2 regions of the Bradyrhizobium sp. Kon58 genome follow, and region 2 is predicted to be linked to the other one. Evidence: riboswitches for the same ligand, from Rfam matches in the RefSeq annotation. Region 2 holds a riboswitch; the other holds the start of a gene.
What was found. Region 2 has a riboswitch for cobalamin ahead of AC0L20_RS20125 (energy-coupling factor ABC transporter permease). Riboswitches for the same ligand answer to the same signal wherever they lie in the genome.
Positions count from the first base shown of each region.

Region 1: linked by a shared signal. The riboswitch ahead of metE (5-methyltetrahydropteroyltriglutamate--homocysteine S-methyltransferase) and the one ahead of AC0L20_RS20125 (energy-coupling factor ABC transporter permease) in region 2 are both predicted to bind cobalamin.

Region 1 covers NZ_JBVVOT010000013.1:61,590-73,163, reverse strand. The annotation lists gene AC0L20_RS21615 (hypothetical protein) at 520-732, opposite strand; gene AC0L20_RS21610 (helix-turn-helix domain-containing protein) at 755-967, opposite strand; gene AC0L20_RS21605 (hypothetical protein) at 1,324-1,641, opposite strand; gene AC0L20_RS21600 (cytochrome-c peroxidase) at 3,589-4,656, shown strand; gene metE (5-methyltetrahydropteroyltriglutamate--homocysteine S-methyltransferase) at 5,476-7,791, opposite strand; cobalamin riboswitch at 7,891-8,090, opposite strand; gene AC0L20_RS21590 (4Fe-4S binding protein) at 8,876-9,079, opposite strand; gene AC0L20_RS21585 (EAL domain-containing response regulator) at 9,657-10,871, opposite strand; gene AC0L20_RS21580 (GNAT family N-acetyltransferase) at 11,496-11,574, shown strand, end outside.
Region 2 covers NZ_JBVVOT010000011.1:142,787-154,360, forward strand. The annotation lists gene cobG (precorrin-3B synthase) at 1-1,016, shown strand, start outside; gene AC0L20_RS20080 (precorrin-8X methylmutase) at 1,016-1,645, shown strand; gene AC0L20_RS20085 (precorrin-2 C(20)-methyltransferase) at 1,648-2,379, shown strand; gene cobJ (precorrin-3B C(17)-methyltransferase) at 2,376-3,110, shown strand; gene AC0L20_RS20095 (cobalt-precorrin-6A reductase) at 3,086-3,832, opposite strand; gene cbiT (precorrin-6Y C5,15-methyltransferase (decarboxylating) subunit CbiT) at 3,831-5,012, shown strand; gene AC0L20_RS20105 (cobalamin biosynthesis protein) at 5,009-5,377, shown strand; gene cobM (precorrin-4 C(11)-methyltransferase) at 5,374-6,156, shown strand; gene AC0L20_RS20115 (cobyrinate a,c-diamide synthase) at 6,156-7,466, shown strand; gene cobA (uroporphyrinogen-III C-methyltransferase) at 7,463-8,194, shown strand; cobalamin riboswitch at 8,240-8,459, shown strand; gene AC0L20_RS20125 (energy-coupling factor ABC transporter permease) at 8,497-9,174, shown strand; gene cobF (precorrin-6A synthase (deacetylating)) at 9,220-9,969, shown strand; gene cobT (nicotinate-nucleotide--dimethylbenzimidazole phosphoribosyltransferase) at 9,985-11,037, shown strand; gene AC0L20_RS20140 (histidine phosphatase family protein) at 11,038-11,574, opposite strand, start outside.

The DNA of each region.
Region 1 (11,574 bases), on a different contig from region 2:
GGCGCTTCCGCATCAAACAATCTGCAGCTTTTGCGTTCGGCGTAGTTCGACAAAGGGGAACATCGGATTCTGACGCGTCAGACGGTTTGAGCGAATTCACGGAAAGGCCGGCAGCTTCGCAAGTGTCGGCAGTCGAGATAAGGCAGGTGGGATGCGGACCACTGGTCGATTTATCCTTTCTCGTTCCAGGACAGGATCGAAATTCCTTACGCTTACCTCCGTTGCGTGGCGTATCAATCGCCATTGAAACCAGTTTTGCTAACGCGCTCCGCCAGCCTTTTTGCAGAACAGCGCGCCGATGGTCCACTTGAACGGTATTTTTCTTGCCCAGGTAATTATGGTAAAAAGGGCCAAGACCTCGGACCGAAGTGCTCAGGTGCGGATTTCACGCATTGCAACGTTCGTAAATTGGTGCATCACCACTGTTCCGGCGGTACTCGCGCGCCTTTCGCTTCTGTAGGGACGAGTTGGCTGCTGCACTAAGCCGCCGCGTCGGTTCACGACCTAGCGTTAGACCCGTTAATCTTCCCTTTTGAGCTTCTCGCGCTCCTGCTGAAGCGCTTCGGTCTCTCGGGCGACCTCGCGTCCTTCGCCCAGTTGTTCCTGGAAACGCTGGCGGGCCTCGGCGAGAACAGCGGGGGCGAAGGATTCAGTCAGCCGAATCTCGATTGCAGATCGGGCACTGCAGGGTGAGTTCATGGGCCCTTTTGCCGCCGTCGGGTTAGATGTCATGAACCCTCCGTTTCGGCAGCTCTTAGGCCCGAATAAACGTGATCCGGCCCCCTTCGCCACGCTTCCGATGTGGCTTTATCTTTGTTTCGACGTCCTGATCGAACGCCGCCAGCATGCGCAGCAGCTTTTCCACGGAAACCAACTTGAACTGCCCTTGAAGCAGCTTGGAGATGTTGGGCTGCTTCACGCCGACGAGCTTCGCGGCTTCGGTCTGAGTGATCTCCCGCTCCGCCATCAACCGCTTCAGTGTACAATGAGGGCTGCCTTGAGTTGGTACTCGTCCGCGTTCGGGAGGCGGTTGGGCTGCATTTATTCCGTGTTGATAGCTTCCGTGTCGCGCAGGCGCTGCCATGCGAGGCCAGATCGTCCCATATGCGGATCGGCAGCCAAAAGAGCTGCTGATCGGACCGCGTGAAGGTCATTTGAACGCTCTACCGCGCTCGAGTGCCTTCGGAGTTTTGGCTTAACCTGTTGCGGGTGTGCTCGTCTTGGGAGACGGCATATATTGGCCGGTGAGCACATATGTGTGTGCTTAAGAGTATGGACAGTATTCCTGTGCGCGCGCCTGCGGAATTCAGCGTAAGACACGCGTCACTTCCATAGAAGAGATTCTGGCCAGTCTGTGAACTCCAACTCGAAGCTACGTAGGCCGGTGGGTTTTGTCGTGAATTTAAGGGTCTTCCCTGAAAGGTCGGCCAATGAACCAGATGCGAATGTGAAAACTGTCGTGCCGGAAGTTGCGACCCCAATGCCTTGCTCGCCTTCCATGCTAGAGAAGTCGGTCGCCTCGGAGAGTTGCCCAAGTGCAACTCCCTCCAGCGCGTGGTGAAATTCCATGGAGGCCAAGTATGTCCTTTTGTCAGCAGCCCACTCGCTGACCGACACTGCTGTGATCCCCGCGTCGGTCAAGAGACCACCTGCGATCCGGCAGCCATATTGAACGGTGAGAATAACCCGCTCATTCCGAACTCCGGCCGGCTCTCGATCGGCGGCAGTGATCGTGCACGCGTACCGCCTTGTTTCCGCAACCGCCCCCATGCCTAGCCCGATCCACTCGAGAGCGGAACATAGTACAAAAGTGAGAGCGGCTCTTATCATTCGACTGCACCTGATCTGAAATATCGTTCCCTGCTCTGTACAATCTGACGCTACGGGCGATTCAAGCTCCTTCGATCGCTCTGCCGGATCAGCGTTACTCAGGTGACTGCGGTGTCGCAGAAGCGAGGCGAGCGGTATCCCCCGGCAGTGCCCTTGGACGGGGCCGGACCGATTTCATTATCGGTGCGCAGCGGGCAGCACCTCGGTGAACCAAGGCGATGGGCCGAGCTTTTCAGGTCGGCGGCGGCCATGAGGGGCCGCGACGGCCCGCGGCGCCGGAGCGCTACATTCCTGACCCAGGCGCAGGCGCTCTGTGAGCGGACGCTATTTAACGCGGAATGCTCCCGCGGCACAGGTCCCGAAATTTTGCTTCACAATCTCAATGTAAAAGGAAACGTGGCCGAGACGAGCCGTTCAAAGGCAGACTGCCGCTCAAGCAGACGCTCTTCGAGCATTTTACGCTGGAGATCATCTAGCTCGCTTTGAAGCCTTCTGCGACAACGCCAAATGTCATTCCGTACGGATCTGATCTCATTCAAGCGCTCGTCAATCGAAGTCATTACGCATACCGTATCCAACTTGAACCAGCCATGGACAAGTGCTCAATCACGTTCTTCCTCGCTAACACGCCGATAAATCTCAGGACTTGGGCCATCTGCGGACTGATGTCACGATCTCCTCCCAGCGTGTCCTCTCGTATCGGCATCATTCAACGCAAGAGCACGAAGTAGCGGTTGCTCCTGCAGAAGTTCAGCTTATTTTGCCCCAGCGCGCAGGATTTCAAAAGCGAGCAGCAGCCCGTGAGTGGGCCGACTTGGTAGTCCAACCAACACCCGCCGGATCAGGGTCAGGCTGGTCACCTGTCGAATTGGAGTAGCGATCAATCGGACGGTCGCACCGTCAAACTCTGGGCAGCCGCGCCTTTCAGACTTCAGCACGGCAATTGCCATGCCAGCGAACCTCAGGTGGAATTGAATCAAGCCATGTTCGGTTCGGAGGCTCGTCCTTTACGAACGAGCCGGGCTTCGCGGCGGCGGCGCGCCAGAGCGGCCCGGATATGAGTCGGAGAGGCTTCAGTCGGCAGGGCTCGGCGAAATCGCGAACGATGCGCACCGCCAGGCGCCTCGGCTCAGTGTCTCGCCCAGCTGCGTAGGTCTTGTTACCGCCGTTCCCGCGTGCGGCTGGCAAGCGAACCTCACCACAAAGGTATCTGCGATCACTCTAGCCGGGGCTGGCACTTGTGGCATCTGTGACACTGAATGTAGTGATCAAACCAAGACATCCTAGTTTGTTTGTTCGTCCGCACCCGTTCTACAACTAAATCAGCAACTTGCATCTCGGACGCAACTGGCACCGCAGTTGCTAATTGTCCAATGACACCGTGAGCGCTTGGTGTAAGACGGATACATCAACTTTGCGGAGCGTATTGGCCACCCAATCGCTCGATGGAGCACCGATGCGGCCACCGGACAGCTTACTGCTTGCGGCACACTTGTTGTTGTCAGACCGACCATCAGGCCGCTTGAGCCGCTAGTCTGATCGACCAACAGAGGCCTCGATCTACGCTCAAAGCGAACTCGCGAATCACATGAGTCCCTCAAGCCCTTGCGTGAACGCCGCGGCGGGCTCCTCAAAGTCGTACATTTTGATGCAGCCTCGCTTGAGGATCCGCTGCATGCTGCGCCGGACCGTCGAGGAACGCGTGGCATCGCTTTCGACTGTTTCCTTGTTTAACAATCAGAACTAATGAGGCGGTGTATGAACATGTCGATCCCGGAGCTTCGGCTTGTCGCTGAAGCATCTATTTTCGCTATTGGGCTGTTGATGTCGTCAGGAGCTAACGCCGACGATGATCTGATGAGAAACGCCAAGCAGATCTTCCATCCGATCCCCTCGGTCATTCCTGCGGTAAAAAACAATCCGGTGACGCATGGAAAGGTCGAGCTTGGCAAGATGCTGTTCTTCGATCCGCGGCTATCGGCGAGCGGGATCATTAGCTGCAATACGTGCCACAATCTCGGCACCGGCGGAGTCGATGCCGGTCCGACCTCCGTTGGTCACGGCTGGAAGGTCGGCCTGCGTCGGGCGCCAACCGTCTACAACGCAGTGTTCAATGTGGCGCAATTCTGGGACGGACGCGCCGCGGACCTCAAGGCGCAAGCCACCGGCCCGGTGCAGGCGAGTGCCGAAATGAATGCGACTCCGGATCATGTGCTCGGTATCTTGAACTCAATGCCCAGCTACGTCGTCCTGTTCAACAACGCGTTTCCGAACGAAGCGAGACCGGTCACCTTTGAAAATTTTGCGAAGGCGATCGAGGCTTTTGAAGCGACTCTCATTACACCTGCGGCTCCGTTCGACCAGTATCTGGAGGGCAATACACGTGCTCTCGATGATCAGCAGAAGACAGGGTTGGCACTGTTTATGGCGAAGGGATGTTCCTCTTGCCACAATGGAATCAATCTCGGTGGACAGGCCTACTTCCCGTTCGGCGTGATGAAAAAGCCGGACGCAAGCGTGCTTCCGGACGCCGATAAGGGCCGATTCGCGGTTACCAGGGCGGCTGGCGACGAATATGTCTTCCGCGCGGCGCCATTGCGGAACGTCGCGTTGCGAGCCCCTTACTTCCATTCGGGCCAGGTTTGGAGCCTGAAGCAAGCTGTTGCCCTAATGAGTGACATCCAGCTCGGCGCCAAGCTTAGCGATAGGGAGGAAAACGACATTGTCGCATTTCTGAATTCGCTGACCGGTCGGCTGCCTAAGATCGAATATCCGATATTGCCGACGCGCACCAACACGACACCAAAGCCTTCAATAGACAGATAGCCTTAGCAGCACCGGCCTCATTCCCTGCCGAACAGCAACAGAAGCGCTCCAAGAACCCGGGGTCCCGCAATGACGCCAAAATGAATGATCCCCTGCTGTCACTGATAAGCAGGCACATAAAAAGCCGCCCGGCCTCAATGCGAGGCCGGGCGAAAGTCACGCGGGAGCGACGCTGCTTTCCGCATCGTTCCAGCTTTCGTCGGTAGGGAGAACTACCGGCGATCGACTTACGACGAGGGCATTCGCCGTCAAACAAGGAGAAGCGGATATCGCTCTGCACAACTTAGCGAGCCGCTTGCCTTCCGCTCCTGTCGTAAACTTCAGGACTTGCTCACCACTTGCCAGCTGTCCGGTTGGCACGGGCAGCGCCTTGATGGAGCTGGGATCCATCGCGCAGGCGGTTTGACTGCCGAGCCCTGAAACTCAACCGTCAGTTTGCCGTCACGCGCCAGTATTTTGGCACCGCCGAATACCAGCAAATCTTCCCGAAGACCGCGCGAAGGCGCAAATTAGGTATGAAATTCCGCAAGGGCGGTAAAATAGATTGTTGTGATGGGACGCATCCATGGGATGGATAAATGAAGCGATAGGGCCGTGGTTCGCGTCGAGCGTAAGTGACTTGGAATATGTCACCTAATCGGTATGGCCGGCATGCGGTCGTCCGCCGGATTCGAGCTTGTCGCCGCTGTATGCGATCGCCTCCGCCGGGGCAAACCGGCATTCGTAGGCGCTGGACACTTTGGAAGCTCGCAAGGATATCGCGAGCTCCCAAAGCGCGGCATCTTATTCACAGATACGTTGGCGACACGCTCAGTACGATCATGCCTCGGCCCGCAACTCGCGTGCGGCGGCCACCATATTGACGAGCGCGGGACGCACCTCCTCCCATCTTCGAGTTTTCAGTCCGCAGTCGGGATTGATCCAGAGCTGCCGATCGGAAACCCGCTGCCGAGCCAACACAATCAGCTGCTTGATCTCGGCTGCTGCGGGAATGCGCGGTGAATGAATGTCATAGACGCCCGGCCCAATTTCATTAGGATATTTGTAGCTCTTGAAAGCGTCGAGCAATTCCATTTTGGAGCGCGACGCCTCGATTGAAATGACGTCGGCATCCATTGCTGCGATCGCATCGATGATTTCGTTAAACTCGGAATAGCACATGTGCGTATGGATCTGAGTTCCGTCAGCGACAGCGGAGGAGCAAACACGGAAACTGTCCACTGCCCAATCGAGATAGTCCTTCCACTGCGATTTGCGCAGTGGCAATCCCTCCCGCAACGCAGCCTCGTCGATCTGGATCATGGTCGCTCCAGCCGCCTCAAGGTCGATGACCTCGTCTCGGATCGCGAGAGCGATCTGTCGGCATGTCTCGCTCCGCGGGATGTCGTCACGGACAAACGACCAGTTCAGGATCGTCACCGGTCCGGTCAGCATAGCCTTGACGGGTTTTTTGGTCAGAGACTGCGCATGTCGCCACCATTTAACGGTCATGGGCTTCGGGCGGGAGACATCTCCAAACAGGATAGGAGGACGAACGCACCGCGAGCCATAAGACTGAACCCAGCCGTGCTTGGTGAATGCGAAACCCAACAGCTGCTCGCCAAAGTACTGAACCATGTCATTGCGCTCGAACTCACCGTGTACGAGCACGTCCAGGCCGATATCTTCCTGCCAATGCACGGTATGGGCTGTCTCCGCTTTCAGAAGCTGCTCGTACTGCGTGTCATTCAGCGCTCCCCGCGCATGAGCTGCACGCGCATTGCGGACGTCCGCCGTTTGCGGGAAGGATCCGATGGTTGTGGTTGGAAACATCGGCAATGCGAAGGCGACGCGTTGGACGTCGGCGCGCTGGGTGAACGCACTGCGACGGCGACGCATGCTATCATCGATCGCGGCCATTCGTCCGGCGACGTTCGCACTGTGGATCTTCGGCGATGTTTCGCGGGTGACGGATGCATCCTCTGAGAGCGTGAGTTCATCGGCCACGTCGGCAGCATAGCCAGCCAGCGCTTTGCCCAATATCGAAAGTTCCTTGATCTTCTGCACTGAGAACGCCAACCACGTCTTCAGATTGGGATCGAGATCGATCTCTAGTTCAATGTCGGTCGGAACATGAAGCAGCGAGCAGGAGGGGGCAATCTGAACACGGTCCCTGCCCAGTTTTTTGACCATAGGAGCAAGTTGGTCGAGTAGCGCCGGCAGATTAGAGCGCCATACGTTGCGACCATCAACGACACCGAGCGAGACCACGAGATCTCTACCTGCTCTGGCGACAATCGCGTCCAACTGGTCAGGTGCACGAACCAGGTCGACATGAACCCCGGCAACGGGCAAGGCCAATACTGTTTCAAGATTGTCGCCGACACCCCCGAAGTATGTGGCCAGCATGATTTTAAGGGCCGGCACGGCCTTAGCGAAATGAGCATAGGCCCGGCGGACAGCGGCCCGAGATGCTTCGTCGACGTCCATCACTAGGCATGGCTCGTCGAGCTGAACCCATTCAGCGCCGCGCGAGGCTAGTTCGCGGAGAACATCGACATAGACGGGGAGGAGTCGATCAAGCAGCGACAGCGGATTGAAGGCGGGATTTACGCTTTTGCCGAGCTTCAGGAAAGTGACTGGACCCACTAGGACGGGCCGCGTCTGATAGCCGAGGCTTCTTGCCTCCTCATATTCCTCGATCGGCTTCCGAGAGGCATACTTAAAGATCTGATCCTGGTGAAATTCCGGCACCATGTAGTGGTAGTTCGTATCGAACCACTTCGTCATCTCCTGTGCGGCTACGCCGGGCCCATGCTGAGCGTGACCACCGTCTTGAGCGCCACGCGCCATGGTGAAGTAGGTTTTGAGCGACACAGGACCTTCGTTCCAGCCGTAAACGTCGGGAATGGCGCCGACCATTAGGCTGGTATCGAGCACATGGTCGTAGAGCGAGAAGTCATTCGAAGGAATGACGGTCGCACCGCGGGATTTCTGCCGTGCCCAATTAGCGGCACGAAGTCCACTCCCCGCCTCGAGGAGCTCGGCTTCGCTGGATTTTCCCGCCCAGTAGCTCTCGAGCGCGAATTTGAGTTCGCGTCGTGGGCCGATGCGTGACGTCCCCAGTGTGGCAACGGGAAGCGAAAGGATTGACATAGCTTAGACCCCATGTTGGGGCAAAGGCCATGGCGGACGCAGACAGCGAACATCGCGTGAGCGACAACTGCTTGGCGCACACCGGGACGCCCCGCCCGTGGACGATATCTTGTCGAGGCAGGTCTCCTGGCTCACGGGTCGTCGCTGCTGTCCGGCCTTCCCGAAGCCGCATGGCTTCAGTGACTTCGTTGGACAGCGGCTCGCCGCTTACAGTTGCGGGGGCAGCGCCGGCATTGCACCGGCTTCCCTCTTAGCTCCAGATCAAACGAAATCCGGAGACCGCGACGGCTTGAATTATGCGCACGAGGATCGATGCGTCAACCTACCGATTCTCGCTGCGATATTGCCCAAGCGATTACGAGCGCACTAGGCGGGCACGACGGTCTTGCTCGCGGCCTGGTGAACACGCCCGGATCTGTGGAGGCTCCGCTTGTGAAATGCATTCGCTCCTTGCTCGCGTAACGGTTGAGCTCCACGACCGGAACGAACCCGGGCCGCTTTCGGTATCTGTGTGATCGCGAGGAAGCGACCTTTTCCGTCAGCAGCTTTTCGAACCAGCGCGTCAGGAAGGTGCGATCATCCTCGGCCGGCATCCGTTTGGTCACAGCCCACGAGGCTCCCTAGACATTTCGAAAGCCGGATTGCTCCAGGACCGCACGGATGATCAGGTCGGCTCCTTGGTGTTCGGCGGCCCGCGACCAGGCACGAGGTCGTTCGCCTCCGTGAGGTTGGCCAAGATGATCTTCTCGGTGCAATAGGTGTTCACGTGCTGAGCGACTTTTGCGCCGGCTTCGATACGTCCGTGGCCGCTCGACGCCGGTCTGCCTCGCCTCGACTCGCGGCCAGCGATGATAGGCCTTAACGCGGCCACTGAGCATCGAGGGCCTTGTCCTTGTTCGTGACAATTTCGACGGTGTCCTCCGACAGAGCCCGTGAGGGGTTCCTCGGAGTCGCTCAGCGTCTTAAGCTCATAACGATGTTAATCGACCTCGATGCGCCCCATGCGGTCGTGGTCTCCTCAAGGTCCCACATCTACAACTTCGTTCGCGAAATCGAGCGATGAGGCCTTTTGGTCGCGGGCTGCCTATCCTGTCTTGGACGGGACACAGGTGTCAGGGACCGGACAGACCACCGCGCATTGCGGCGTGTCGCAATGGCCCTCGCACTCCGTACATTTTTTGGCATCGATAACGTAAATGTCGCGCTTCAGACTGATCGCCGCGTTGGGACACTCGAACTCACATGCGCCACAAACGGTGCATTGCGAAGCGACGATCTTGTAAGCCATGCCTTCCGACTCCTTAGGCGAGCGATGCCATGGGCGATCCCTTTCAAATGCCGTGCCAAACGCAGACGCGCTCAATGTTGGGCAATTTGCCCAATTCGGCTGTCCCGGGTCTGAGACCATGTTGCATCTGCGATAGCAACAGGTCGCTTCAATTTCAGGCTACGAGCCCTCGGCCCCTCTTGCGAGAGTCAGTCGCGACTTGACGCTGGAAGCGTCCGTCGGTTTGTTTGGCACGTCAGCGCGGGGGCAAGCGAGGCTGACGCTTCCTCAACCGGCGGCGACAAAAAACCGCCAACGGACGCAGGTCTACGTCGGATCTCGGCAAACCTCCGGTCACACACCCCGACTGGAGGTTTGTGCAAGCCTCGCTCATGGCTGCAACGCTAGCTGCGCGGAGGACTCGCTGGAGGCTTGCCAAAACGGGCATGTGGTATAACAAGCTTTGGAGGGAAATGAAGTGGCGGCGGGACGAGCGACACTGGCCCTGCAGACCGAATTGCACTCAGCCTCATGCCTGGTGCCGAGTAGGCATGGCGGTGCTCCTGAGCGTCGCTTGGCCGCACTCAGCCACTCGCAACTATTTTAGACGAGCTGGAGCAGGGTTGAAAGATGACTGTGCAAATTGCTTCAGTGGCATGGCTTTTCCGAACAGATGGCCCTGCGCAAGGTCGAAGCCGAGTTCGGCCACAGCGATTAGGTCAGCCTGGCTCTCCACACCTTCGGCGACGGTGCGCACATTGTACTCTTTGGCTAGATCGACGATATGGCGGCACACCGTTCGCTTGAGGGGCCCATTCGCGCAGCCGCCGACGAACTGACGATCCACTTTCAATTTCATGAACGGGAATTTTGTCACCCCCATCAGCTGCGGCCAATTGGCACCGACATTGTCGATTGCAAGGCCAATGTTGTGAAAGCGAACCTCACGCGCAACCTCGACCAGGAGATCTAGGTTCTCGATCGCTTCCACGCTCTCGATTTCAATCGTCAAACCGCCGAAAGCGGCGTGCGACGGCATGCGCCCACAGAGATCTCGTACCGCCTGCGGGTCAATCAGGAATGCTGCCGGGAGATTGATGGAGAGATCGATCGAAGTTTGCTGCTCCAGAAGATACTGCCAATCCTTGATCGCGCGGTCGATCACGAACTGCGACAAGTTCCTAAAATGCGGATCGTGAGATTCCGGGATGAAATAGGCCGGTGGAACAACGCCCCAGGTCGGGTGCCGCATTCGCACATGCGCCTCGGCGCCGCGGCGGCTAAGGGTACACGCGTCAAACTTCGGCTCATACCAGAGCTCAAGCCAGCCAGCGTGTAAGGCTTCTCCGACATGGACCGCGGGACGGGGCGCCGGCTCTTTTGGCAAGAGTATGCCGATCCGATCGCGCAACGTCTCGGCTGCAAACGGCGCCCTGAGCGGCGGCAGCATAGCAAGTCCATATTCACTGCCGACCTGCTGCACTGCCGCCATGATGATCGACTCGCGCGCTCCGAACGCCAGCACTCGGCCTGCAAATTCTTCGCGTACCAGTATCTCGAGCAATCGTCCAGGCTCGATGCGGTCCGAGCCAATGCCGAGCAGGATCAGATCAGGGAACTCCGTGCGGAGTACATGCGGCAACTCGTCAGCAGTCCTGCATTCGCTGATAACAAATCCCATATCCTCCAGCACATCCCGTAGAAAGGCGCGCAGATGCCGCTTGCCGACGGCCAGGCATGCCCGCGGTCGCACCTTACGTTGCCCGAAGATTACAGGTTTCCCTCCGACCATTTCGGCCTGCCCATGTTCCATCGCAACCACTCCCGTTCCGTGACGGTGCCTTAAACGAGGAGCGAAGGTCCAAACAAGCTGTGCTTCCCGATATCTTTCGATTGTTCGAGATAAGCTTAAGATAGTGCATTAGTGTGCAAAATCTTTCGCGATCTTGCTCAGACGATTTTATCGGGCGCACGCGTATGATACCTGTCGCGCTTCGCGCAAGTTTGTACGATGTCGTACGCGAGGTGGGAATCTCTCCTTCGGACGGACCGAGCTGACGCTCTATGGCGCTGCGATCATCGTGGCGCACGATTTATTGAATAGAGTAGTTCGTGAGCGACGATCGGCAATCACTCTTACGAACGTTTGATCGACATGACCGGCGTGTGCCGTTTGGTGATTGTTTTCCAATCGAAGGCAGCCCATCATGAGTTCGCAGCTGCTCAAACCGGAGTCGATTCTGAGAACGGCAATGGCTTGCGATTACCTCAGCTCTGTTGCTTATAGCGAGTGTGGACGTGCTGCTTCCTACCGAGCCAGATAGTTGCTCTCAATTGCGTTTTCTGTATCCTCCTGAGCATGAATTTCCTCCAGAGGGCTCGGTCAGGTGTTCGTGTTGGCGCTGAAGGGCAAGGCACGTCCAGCGCGGGCACGGTTTTGCGCAAGAGCGTGCCAGGAGATGAGAACGCGGTCGCAAAAGCGGTCGAAGAGCTACTTTCCGAGTTAGGTGGCCTCG
Region 2 (11,574 bases):
GCAACGGCCTGATCGACGTGACCAGCCGGGCCAACCTCCAGATCAGGGGTGTCAACGAGACCAGCCACAGGCTGCTGCTCGACGGCCTTTCGCAACTGGCGTTGCTCGACCCGGACGCTGACACCGAATCCCGTCGCAACATTCTTGTGACGCCGTTCTGGCGTGCCGGCGACGCGACTCAATCGCTCGCCGCCGAACTCGAGGAGGCGCTTGCCGATAGCACGCTCGAACTTCCAACCAAGTTCGGCTTCGCGATCGATGACGGCACCTCACGCGTGCTTGCGGGCGATTCCGCCGACGTGCGGATCGAGCGCGATCGTTCCGGCGGACTGCTGGTGCGGGCTGATGGCGACAAACTCGGCCGCTCCGTCGCGCGCGGCGAGGCCGTGACCACGGCGCTCGCATTCGCCAACTGGTTCGTGACCTCAGGCGGCGCCAGAGGCGGGCGAGGGCGGATGGCGGCGCATCTTGCCGCCGGTGCAATCCTGCCGGAGGCATTGTGCGGCGAGGCCGAGCCGGCGCCGATCATGGCGGCGGCGCGTCCCGGCCTCTATTCGCAAGGTGCGATGGTCGGCGTCGCCTTCGGGCAGATGGCGCATCCGACCCTCGACCAGTTCGCCGGCTGCGGACATGCGCTACGCATGACGCCATGGCGGATGGTTTTGAGCGAAGGCAAGCGCGCGATGCCGAACGCGACCGGTCTCATCACCGAGGCCTACGACCCTGCGCTGCGCGTCATCGCCTGTAGCGGTGCGCCGCGCTGTCGCGAGGCGCATGCCGATACCCGCGGCCTTGCCGCGGCCCTGGCGCCGAACATCGGCGCGGCCGCGCGGCTCCACGTCTCCGGCTGTGCCAAGGGCTGCGCCCATTCCGGTCCCGCCGCCATCACTCTGGTTGCGACCGGCGCCGGCTTCGACCTCGTGCGCGCCGGGTCGACGCGCGATGAGCCCATCCTGCGGGGGTTGAACCGCGACGACATCGTCAAAGATCCCTCCATCCTGATGGGAGGGCACTGATGCCGCACATTTACGAGACCGACGGCGCGGCGATCTACCGGCAGTCCTTTGCGACCATCCGGGCTGAAGCCGATCTTGCGCGCTTCACGCCGGACGAGGAGCAGGTGGTGGTGCGGATGATCCATGCGGCCGGCATGGTGGGCCTCGAAGCGCATATCCGCTTCACATCAGGCATGGCGGTCGCCGCGCGCGCGGCCCTGCAGAAGGGCGCACCGATCCTGTGCGACGCGCGCATGGTCTCCGAAGGAATTACGCGGGCGCGGCTTCCCGCCGCCAACGCTGTCATCTGCACGTTGGGCGACGAGGCTGTTCCCGCGCTCGCGCAGTCCATGCGCAACACCCGTTCGGCTGCGGCCCTGGAGCTATGGCGCCCGCATCTCGACGGCGCGATCGTGGCGATCGGCAACGCGCCGACCGCGTTGTTTTATCTCCTCAACATGCTGGAGGACCGGAGCTGCCCACGGCCCGCGGCGATCATCGGCTGTCCTGTCGGCTTCGTCGGCGCCGCGGAGTCCAAGGCGGCGCTGATGGCAGATCCGAAGGTCCCCGCGCTCACAGTCGAAGGCCGCCTCGGTGGGTCCGCGATCACGGTCGCCGCCGTGAACGCGTTGGCGAGCCGGAGCGAATAGCGATGGGACGCATCATTTGCTGCGGTCTCGGCCCCGGTGATCCCGATCTGATGAGCGTGCGCGCCGACCGCACGGTGCGCGGCGCGAGGCATGTCGCGTATTTCCGCAAGAAGGGCCGGCCCGGCCAGGCGCGCCGTATTGTTGAGGGCATGTTGGCTGCCGACGCCACCGAATATCCGATGGAATATCCGGTCACCACAGAGATCGCCTTCGACACGCCTGAATATGTCCAGCTGCTTGCCGGCTTCTACGACGAATGGTCCGAACGTCTGGCGCGGCTGGCGCGCGCGGTCGACGTCGTCGTGCTCTGCGAGGGCGATCCTTACTTCTACGGCTCCTTCATGCATCTGCACACGCGCCTGCAAGGCCGCGTCGAGATCGAGGTGATCGCCGGCATTCCCGGCATGGTCGGCTGCTGGAATGGCGTGGGACAGCCGATTGCGCTCGGTGATGACGTGACGACGGTGCTCATGGGCACGCTCGCTGAAGACGAGCTCGAACGCCGCATGTGCGATTCCGATGCGCTCGTGATCATGAAGACCGGGCGCAATCTCGCCAAGGTGCGCCGCGCGCTCGCTGCCGCCGGACGGCTGGACGATGCCTGGCTGGTCGAGCGCGGCACCATGCCCGGCGAGCGCGTGGTGCGGCTCGCGGAGATCGATGCCGCCGACTGCCCCTATTTCGCGATCGTGCTCGTGCACGGCAAGGGCCGGCATCCGGACGCCGCCGAATGACGGGCACGCTGACCATTGCAGGCCTCGGGCCGGGCAGCGATGCGCTGGTGACGCCCGAAGTCTCCGCCGCGCTTGCCGCCGCGACCGACATTCTGGGCTATGCGCCCTATGTCGCGCGCGTGCCGCCGCGATCGGGACTCAAGCTGCATCCCTCCGACAATCGCGAAGAGCTGCAGCGCGCGAGCGAGGCGCTGCGGCTCGCGGCCGAAGGCGGTCAGATCGTCATCGTGTCCTCGGGCGACCCCGGCGTCTTCGCGATGGCGTCCGCCGTGTTCGAGGCGCTCGAGCAGGCGCCGCAATGGCAGGAGCTGCCGATCCGTGTGCTGCCCGGCATCACTGCGATGTTGGCGGCTGCCGCGCGCGCCGGCGCGCCTCTCGGCCATGATTTCTGTGCGATCAATCTCTCCGACAATCTCAAGCCGTGGGCGGTGATCGAGAAGCGCCTGCGGCTCGCCGCGGAAGCGGACTTTGCCATTGCGATGTATAATCCGCGCTCAGTGAGCCGGCCGGAAGGATTTGGCCGTGCGCTCGCGGTGCTGAAGGAGGCCGGCTGCGGCGAGCGCCTCGTGATCTTCGCGCGCGCGATCAGCGCCGCCGATGAAAAGATCGAGACCGTCAGGCTGAAGGAAGCGACACCTGAAATGGCCGACATGCGCACGCTGGTGATCGTCGGCAACTCGCAGACGCGCCGCGTCGGCCGCTGGGTCTATGCGCCGAGGCAGGTGCGATGACCGAGCCACTGCATGATCTCGGCCACGCTCTCGACCCGCAATCGTTCCGGCAGTTGCGGTCGTGCGATCATGATCACGGGCAGGCCGAGCCTGCGGGCTGCGTCGATCTTGGCGCGCGCGCCGTCACCACCCGAATTGCGGGCGACGATCCGGGTGATGCCTCGCGCGCGCAGCATCTCCAGCTCGCCCTCGAGCGTGAACGGCCCACGCGAGACGATCACGTCCGCGGCGAAGGGCAGGGGCGCTTCGGGCGGATCGACGAATCTCAGCGTGTAGGCGTGTTGCGGCCTGGTCGCGAACGGCGCGATGTGCTGGCGGCCGATGGCGAGGAACACATTTGCCGGCGCCTCGGGCAGTGCGGCGACCGCGGCGTCGACATCAAATATTTCGATCCAGTCGTCGCCGGGCGCTTTGGTCCAGGGCGCACGCTCGAGAGCGATCAGCGGCGTGCCGGTTTCCGCGCATGCCGCGACCGCATTGCGGCTCATCTCGGCGGCAAAGGGATGCGTCGCGTCGATCACATGCGTGATGTCTTCCCGGCGAATGTAATCGGCAAGACCGCTGACGCCGCCAAAACCGCCGATACGGGTCGGCAACGGCTGACCGGCTGGCGCGCGGGTACGGCCGCCATAGGAATACACGGCGTCGATGCCGCAGCGCGCGATCTCCGCCGCGAGCAGGCTCGCGTCGGCCGTCCCGCCCAGAATGAGGGCGTGCGTCATGGCTGATCCCTGGCTGACCATCATCGGTATCGGCGAAGATGGCCTTGCCGGGCTGTCCGAGGCAAGCCGAAAGGCGCTCGATGATGCCGAAACTGTCTTTGGCGGTGAACGGCATCTTGCGCTTGCCGGCATAACCGGGCGCGGCCGTCCATGGCCAGTGCCGTTCGATGCAGATGTGGTGCTGAACTGCCGTGGTCGCCCGACGGCGGTGCTCGCCTCCGGCGATCCGTTCTGGTTTGGCGCCGGCGCGAGCCTTGCCGAAAAGCTGGATGCCGGCGAGTGGATTGCGCATTCCGCGCCGTCAACGTTTTCGCTCGCAGCCGCGCGCTTGGGCTGGCGCCTTGAGTCCGTGGCGTGCCTTGGCCTGCACGCCGCGCCATTCGAGCGTCTCGTGCCGCATCTGGCGCACGATGCACGCATCATTTGCCTCGTGCGCGATGGCAAGGCGGTCCGTGACCTTGCGAAATGGCTGACGGCGCGCGGATGGGGTGCCTCGACATTCTGGACACTCACCGCGCTTGGCGGACCGCGCGAAAGTATCAACGCGCATCGCGCCGACAGTTTTGCAGGCGATCTTGCCGGGAGCTTGGTCACGGTGGCCGTGGAGGCGAGAGGAGCGCAGGGCCTTCCCCGCAGTTCGGGACTGCCGGACGAACTCTTCGTCCATGACGGTCAGATCACCAAGCGTCCGGTCCGTGCGCTGGCGCTCTCGGCGCTGGCGCCGCGTCCCGGCGAACAGCTGTGGGACATCGGCGCCGGCTCCGGTTCGATCTCGGTTGAGTGGGCGCTGTGCGGCGGGACGGCGATCGCCATCGAAGCGCGCGAGGATCGCGCAGCGAACATTCGCAGCAATGCAGCGGCGTTCGGATTGGCACATCGGATCACCATCGTTACAGGCGAAGCGCCTGAAGCCCTTGCTGCGCTGGACGCACCTGACGCCGTTTTCATCGGGGGCGGTCTCGACATCGCGATGTTCGACGCGGTCTGGTCGCGGCTCGGATCCGGAACGCGGCTGGTTGCCCATGCCGTGACGCTGGAGACGGAAGCGGTGCTGGGCGAACTGCACCAGTGCCACGGCGGCGACTTGATGCGGGTCGAGATTGCGCATGCCACTCCGCTCGGCCGCTACCGGTCCTGGGAGGCGGCGCGGCCCGTGGTGCAATGGAGTGCGGTCCGATGAAGGTCGCCGGGCTCGGATTCAAGCGGGACGTCACGCTGGCCTCGCTGCGTCAGGCGCTGCTGGCGGCCGGCGGCTCCGAAGGCCTCACAGCGGTGGCAACCGTTAGCGACAAGGCCGACGCGGAGGTGCTGAAGCAGCTTGCGCGCGAATGCGGCGTGCCGATCAAGGCGATCGCCGCCGAAATGCTTGTTAGCATCGACACGCCGACAAAATCAAAACTCGTCGCCGAAAAATTCGGAACAGGATCGGTCGCCGAGGCCGCAGCACTCGCGGCAGCTGGACCTGGCGCGCGGTTGATCGCGACGCGGGTGGTCTCGCTGGATCGCACCGCGACCGCGGCGATCGCGGAAGGAGACGGCGCATGACGGTGCATTTCATCGGTGCCGGGCCGGGCGCTCCTGACCTGCTGACGTTGCGCGGCCGAGACCTCATCGCCGCTTGTCCGGTCTGCCTCTATGCCGGCTCGCTTGTCCCCGAAGGCGTGCTGGCGCATTGCCCGCCCGGGGCGCGGATCGTCAACACCGCACCACTGTCGCTCGATGAGATCGTCGCGGAGATCGCCGCCGCACATGCTGACGGCAAGGACGTTGCGCGGCTGCACTCGGGCGATCTCTCGATCTGGTCAGCGATGGGCGAACAGCTTCGCCGCCTGCGCGCGCTCGACATTCCCTACACGGTCACGCCCGGCGTTCCCTCTTTCTCGGCCGCCGCGGCTGCGCTGGAGGCTGAGCTGACGCTGCCCGGCCTTGCCCAGACGGTGGTGCTGACGCGCACGCCGGGCCGCGCCAGCGCGATGCCGGAAGGCGAGAAGCTCGCCGCCTTCGCCGCCACCGGCGCGGTGCTCGCGATTCATTTGTCGATCCATCTGCTCGACAAGGTCGTCGCCGAGCTGACGCCGCATTACGGCGCGGACTGCCCGGTCGCGATCGTCTGGCGCGCGAGCTGGCCCGACCAGCGCATCATCCGCGCCACGCTCGCAACGCTCGACGTTGCTGTCGGCAGCGAGATGGAGCGCACCGCGCTCATCCTGGTCGGCAGGACGCTGGGCGCGGCGGATTTTTCCGAAAGCCGTCTCTATGCCGGCGATTACGACCGCCGCTATCGCCCCGTGGGCGCCGAGCCGCGCTTTCCGGAGGTGTCGTGATGGCAGCGGGGCTCGTCATCTCCGCGCCGGCCTCCGGCGTCGGCAAGACCACGCTGACGCTGGCGCTCGCCCGCGCCTGGTGCAATAGCGGATTGCGGGTGCAGTGCTTCAAGAGCGGCCCCGATTACATCGATCCCGCGTTTCATGCCGCCGCGACCGGACGCGCCTCGGTCAACGTCGACAGCTGGGCGATGAATCGCGGGACGATCTCGCATCTCGTCAGTCGCGGCACTGACGCCGATGTCGTGCTGGCCGAAGGCTCGATGGGTCTGTTCGACGGCGTCGCCGCGCGTGGCGTCTGCGGCACCGGGGCGACCGCCGACATCGCGGAGATGCTGGACTGGCCGGTGCTGCTGGTGATCGATCCCTCAGGACAGGCCCAAACGGCGGCGGCGATTGTCGCGGGCCTTCGCGACTACCGTCCCGGTGTGCGCCTTGCGGGCGTCGTGCTCAATCGCGTTGCCAGCCCGCGCCACGAAGCCCTCGTGCGGCGCGCGCTGTTGGATGCCGGCATCGCCGTGTTCGGCGCGCTGCCGCGCCATGCCGAGATCAGCCTGCCGAAGCGGCATCTCGGGCTGGTCCAGGCCGAGGAGCAGGCGGAAATCGGCAAGCTGATCGACGAGGCCGCACGCTTCGTTGCCGAGCATGTCGATCTCGACGCGGTGCTTCGTTCGGCTGCCACCTGGTCGCCGCAACCTGCCGCAAGCGGCGTGAACGTAACGCCGCCCGGCCAGCGCATTGCGCTCGCCCGTGACGCTGCATTCTCCTTCGTCTATCCGCATATGCTGGAAGCGTGGCGCGCGGCGGGTGCGGAGATCTCGACATTCTCGCCGCTGGCTGACGAAGGTCCTGATCCGGGTGCCGATGTGTGCTGGCTGCCTGGCGGCTATCCCGAGCTGCAGGCCGGCAAGATCGCTGCCAATGCGCGCTTCCGCGGCGGATTGCGCGCCTTCGCCGAAACGCGCCCGGTGCATGGCGAATGCGGAGGCTATATGGTGCTGGGCACCGCTTTGACCGACGCCGACGGCATCCGCCACGAGATGACGGGCCTGCTCGGCCTGGAGACGAGCTTCGCCAAACGCCGCATGCATCTGGGCTATCGTCTGGCCGAGCTCGCCGCGCCGATGCCGGGTCATCAAGCCGGTGCACGCCTGCGTGGCCACGAATTCCACTATTCGACGATCCTCGCGCAGCCCGATACGCCGCTGGCGGTCGTGCACGACGCGACAGGCGCGGTCATCGCCGAGACCGGCTCGCGGCGGGGGCAAGCCACCGGTACGTTCTTCCACCTGATCGCGGAGGACCGGTGAGCGGTTTTGTCTCCTTTGTCTCCGCCGGCCCCGGCGATCCCGAGCTGCTCACGCTCAAGGGCGCCGCGCGGCTGCGCGAGGCCGACGTCGTGCTCTATGACGACCTTGCTTCAGGCGCGATCCTCGATCTGGCCCGGCCCGGCGCCAATCTCGTCGCGGTGGGAAAGCGGGCAGGACGGGCCTCGACCAAGCAGCACCACGTCAATCGATTGCTGGTCGACTACGCCGCAACAGGCGCGCGCGTGGTGCGATTGAAGTCGGGCGATGCCGGCATCTTTGGCCGGCTCGAGGAGGAGCTCGAGACGCTGCGCGAGGCCGGCATCGGCTACGAGATCATTCCCGGCGTCACGTCGGCCTGTGTCGCCGCCGCGCAAGCCGGCATTCCGCTGACCCGGCGTCACACCTCGCGCCGCGTGCAGTTCGTGACCGGGGCGGACGTCACCGGCGAGCTGCCACCAGACCTCAATTGGGCGGCGCTGGCCGATCCGGAGGCGACGACCGTGGTCTATATGGGCCGGCGGACGTTTCCGGCGCTTGTCGTCAAATTGATCGAGCAGAGGCTCGCCCCAACCACGCCGGCGTTGTTTGCCGAATCGCTCGGCCGTCCCGATGAGCGGCTGGTCCGCACCACCATTTCGGAACTTGCCGAGCAGCTTGCGCGGGGCGGGGCGGCCTCCACGGCGGCCGTCATCCTGTTCGGCGCGCTGGCGGGGGATTATCGGTCATGACCGCCTCGTCCGCCCTTCGCCCCTTGACGCCCGGCTGGCGAAAGGGGCACACAGGGGACGCATGGTGCTCGACGCGGCGCAAAGCGCCGGAGCATAATCGGGAATGGGGATGGGCGGACCCAGTTGCGGCGCCCAAAACCCCAGCCGCCCCCGCGACTGTCAGCGGTGAGGGACTTCGATCAGCCACTGGGCCGCAAGGTTCGGGAAGGCCGGAGACTCCCAGTGAACCGCGAGCCAGGAGACCGGCCGTGCACGTTTTGAGGCCAAGGCCGTCGGGTGTGACGGCAAGAAGGATCTGAGCCATGCATATCGAACCCGGACTAGTCTCGGACGCCAAGCTCGTGCTGAGTTACGCAACCGGCATCGCCGTGGGCGGTGTTGCCTTGAAGCTCGCGGTCGAGACCGTGCGCGAGCAGGGCATCATTTCGTTCGCGGCGCGCACGCTCGCCACCACGGGACTCGTGTTTATCTTCTTCGAGATCCTGCCGCACTTCCCGGTCGGCGTCTCCGAAGTGCACTTCATCCTCGGCTCGACCTTGTTCCTGCTGTTCGGAGCTGCGCCAGCGGCCTTTGGCCTCGCGTTCGGCCTGCTGTTCCAGGGCATCTTCTTCGAGCCGCCCGACCTGCCGCAATATGGCATGAACGTCACCACGCTGCTGGTGCCGCTGTTCGGGATCCAGGCGATCGCCACGCGGATCATTTCGAGCAACACGGCCTATGTCGATCTGAAGTACCGCCAGGCGCTGGCGCTTTCGACGACCTATCAGGCCGGCGTCATCGCCTGGGTGGCGTTCTGGGCGATTTATGGATCGGGCTTCGGTGCGACCAACCTCGGCAACATCGCGACATTCGCGGCGTCCTATGCGCTCGTCATCGTGATCGAGCCGCTCGCCGATCTCGGCGTGCTGGCGCTGGCGAAGTCGCTGCGCGGCGTCACCGCGGCCGGCCTCGTCACGCCGCGTTTGCACAACGCGGCCTAGAGACAAGCGAAAGGGCGGCCGCTGTGGCCGCCCTTCGCAGCCAAGATGCTCACGCTCTCCTTGATAGGCATCGGTTGCGGCGATCCCGAGCAGCTCACGCGCGCCGCGATCACTGCCATCAACGCGGCCGATCTCGTCCTGATCCCGCGCAAGGGAACCGCAAAATCCGATCTCGCCGATCTCAGGCGGACGATCTGCGCGGATGTGCTCGCCAGTGACACGACCCGCATTGCCGAGTTCGATCTGCCCGTCCGCGACGCCGCTGAAGCCGATTATCGCAAGGGCGTGGACGATTGGCACGACGCCGTCGCCGCTGCCTGGTCGCAGACGATCGCAGATCATCTCGAAGGCGAGGGCAAGGTCGCGCTGCTGATCTGGGGCGATCCGTCGCTTTATGATTCCTCGCTGCGCATTGCGCGGCGGCTCAATCCCTCGCCAAAGATCGAGGTCGTGCCCGGCATCACCTCGATCCAGGCGCTGTGCGCGGCGCATGCGCTGCCGCTCAACGACATCGGCGAGCCTTTTCTCGTCACGACGGGACGTCGCTTGCGCGATGGCGGCTGGCCGCAAGGCGTCGATACGGTGGTGGTGATGCTCGACGGCGGCACCGCGTTCCAGCCGCTTGATCCGGCAGGCCTGCACATCTGGTGGGGGGCCTATCTCGGCATGCCCGATCAGATCATCATGTCCGGCGCGCTGGCCGAGATCGGCCCGCGTATCGTCGCGGTGCGGCAAGAGGCGCGCGACCGGCACGGTTGGATCATGGACAGTTACATCCTCAAGCGCAGGCTGTGAGGCAAGCGAGGCAGCATGCTCCCCGAATGGGTCACCCAACAATGCCCCGACATCTCCGCAGTCCATCGCGAGGCGGCGGTGGCGCGGCAGGCGCAACTGACGAAGCCGACCGGCGCGCTCGGTCGGCTCGAGCAGCTCGCGATCGAACTCGCGGGCCTCCAAGCAACCGAACAACCGCGCGCGGCGCGGGTGCCGATCATCATCTTCGCCGGCGATCACGGCATCGTCGCGCAGGGCGTCTCGGCCTATCCGCAGGAAGTGACCATCGCAATGCTGGCGAATTTCGCCTCCGGCGGTGCCGCGATCTCGGTGCTCGCGCGTGAGCTGGGCTCCAGTCTGGAGGTCGTCGATGCCGGCACGCTGGCGCAGGAGGAGATGGCTGGAATCGTGACCGACAAGCCGCGCAGCGGCACGCGCGATTTCAGCATTGGAGCTGCGCTTACCCCCACAGAGCTGGCATTTGCGTTCGAAGCCGGCCGACGTGCGGTGACGCGCGCGCAGGCCGGGCAGCCCGATCTTCTGATCTTCGGGGAGATGGGCATCGGCAACACCACGACATCGGCGGCGATCGCGGCCGGCTTGCTCGGCGTGAGCGCTGAGGAGATCGCGGGCAGCGGGACCGGCATCGACGCGGCCGGCCGTGCGCACAAGGCGCGGGTGATCGACGCTGCGATTGCACGCCATGGCATTGCGGGCGCTTCGCCGGAAAAGATCCTGTGCGCCGTCGGCGGTCTCGAGATCGCGGCCATCTGCGGTGCAACTATCGCGGCTGCACAGCGCCGCATCCCCGTGTTGATCGACGGCTTTATCGTGTCGGTGGCGGCGCTGGCGGCGGCGCGGCTCAACCCCTCGTGCCAGCCGTTCCTGCTGGCTTCGCACCAGTCGGCGGAGCAGGGGCATCGGCTGGTGCTTCGCGCGCTGAACGTGCAGCCGCTGATCAGCCTCGATCTCAGGCTCGGCGAAGGATCGGGCGCGGCCATCGCGCTGCCGCTGGTGCGGTCGGCCTGCGCGCTCCACAACGGCATGGCGACCTTTGCGCAGGCCAATGTGCCTGATCGTCCGGCCTGATCAAATCATCGGCTGATTGACGCAGACGACGCGCCAGCCGGTCGCGAGCCGGTCGATCCGGGTCAGCGACAGCGGATCGATCACAAAGCGCAGGGCGGCTTGTGGGGTCAGATCGAGCGCGATGCACAGCGCCGCGCGGATCGTGCCGGAATGCACGACGAGCGTCGCGGCCCCGGCGCCGATCCTTGACAGACCCAGCCGGACGCGCGCGACCTGTTCCTCAAAGCTTTCGCCGCCCGGCGGCCGTCCGCGCGCAGGATCGCTCCAGAACCGTGCATAGGCCTCGCCACCGGTCGCGGCGAGCTCGTCGTGCCGACGGCCGGTCCAGTCGCCAAAGTTCTGCTCGCTGAATTCGTCCAGCTGCAGCGGCTCGAGCCCCAGCGCGCGGGCCGTCTCGACCGTGCGCCGCGACGGACTCGCATAGCTCGCGGCGTCGCGCGGCAGGCGCTGCCGCAGCGCCTCCAGCTGCGCCCGAGCGCCGAGATCGGCCGGTGCGTCGGCTGCATGGATCGTCCCCGCGACGCCATCGACGGGCGC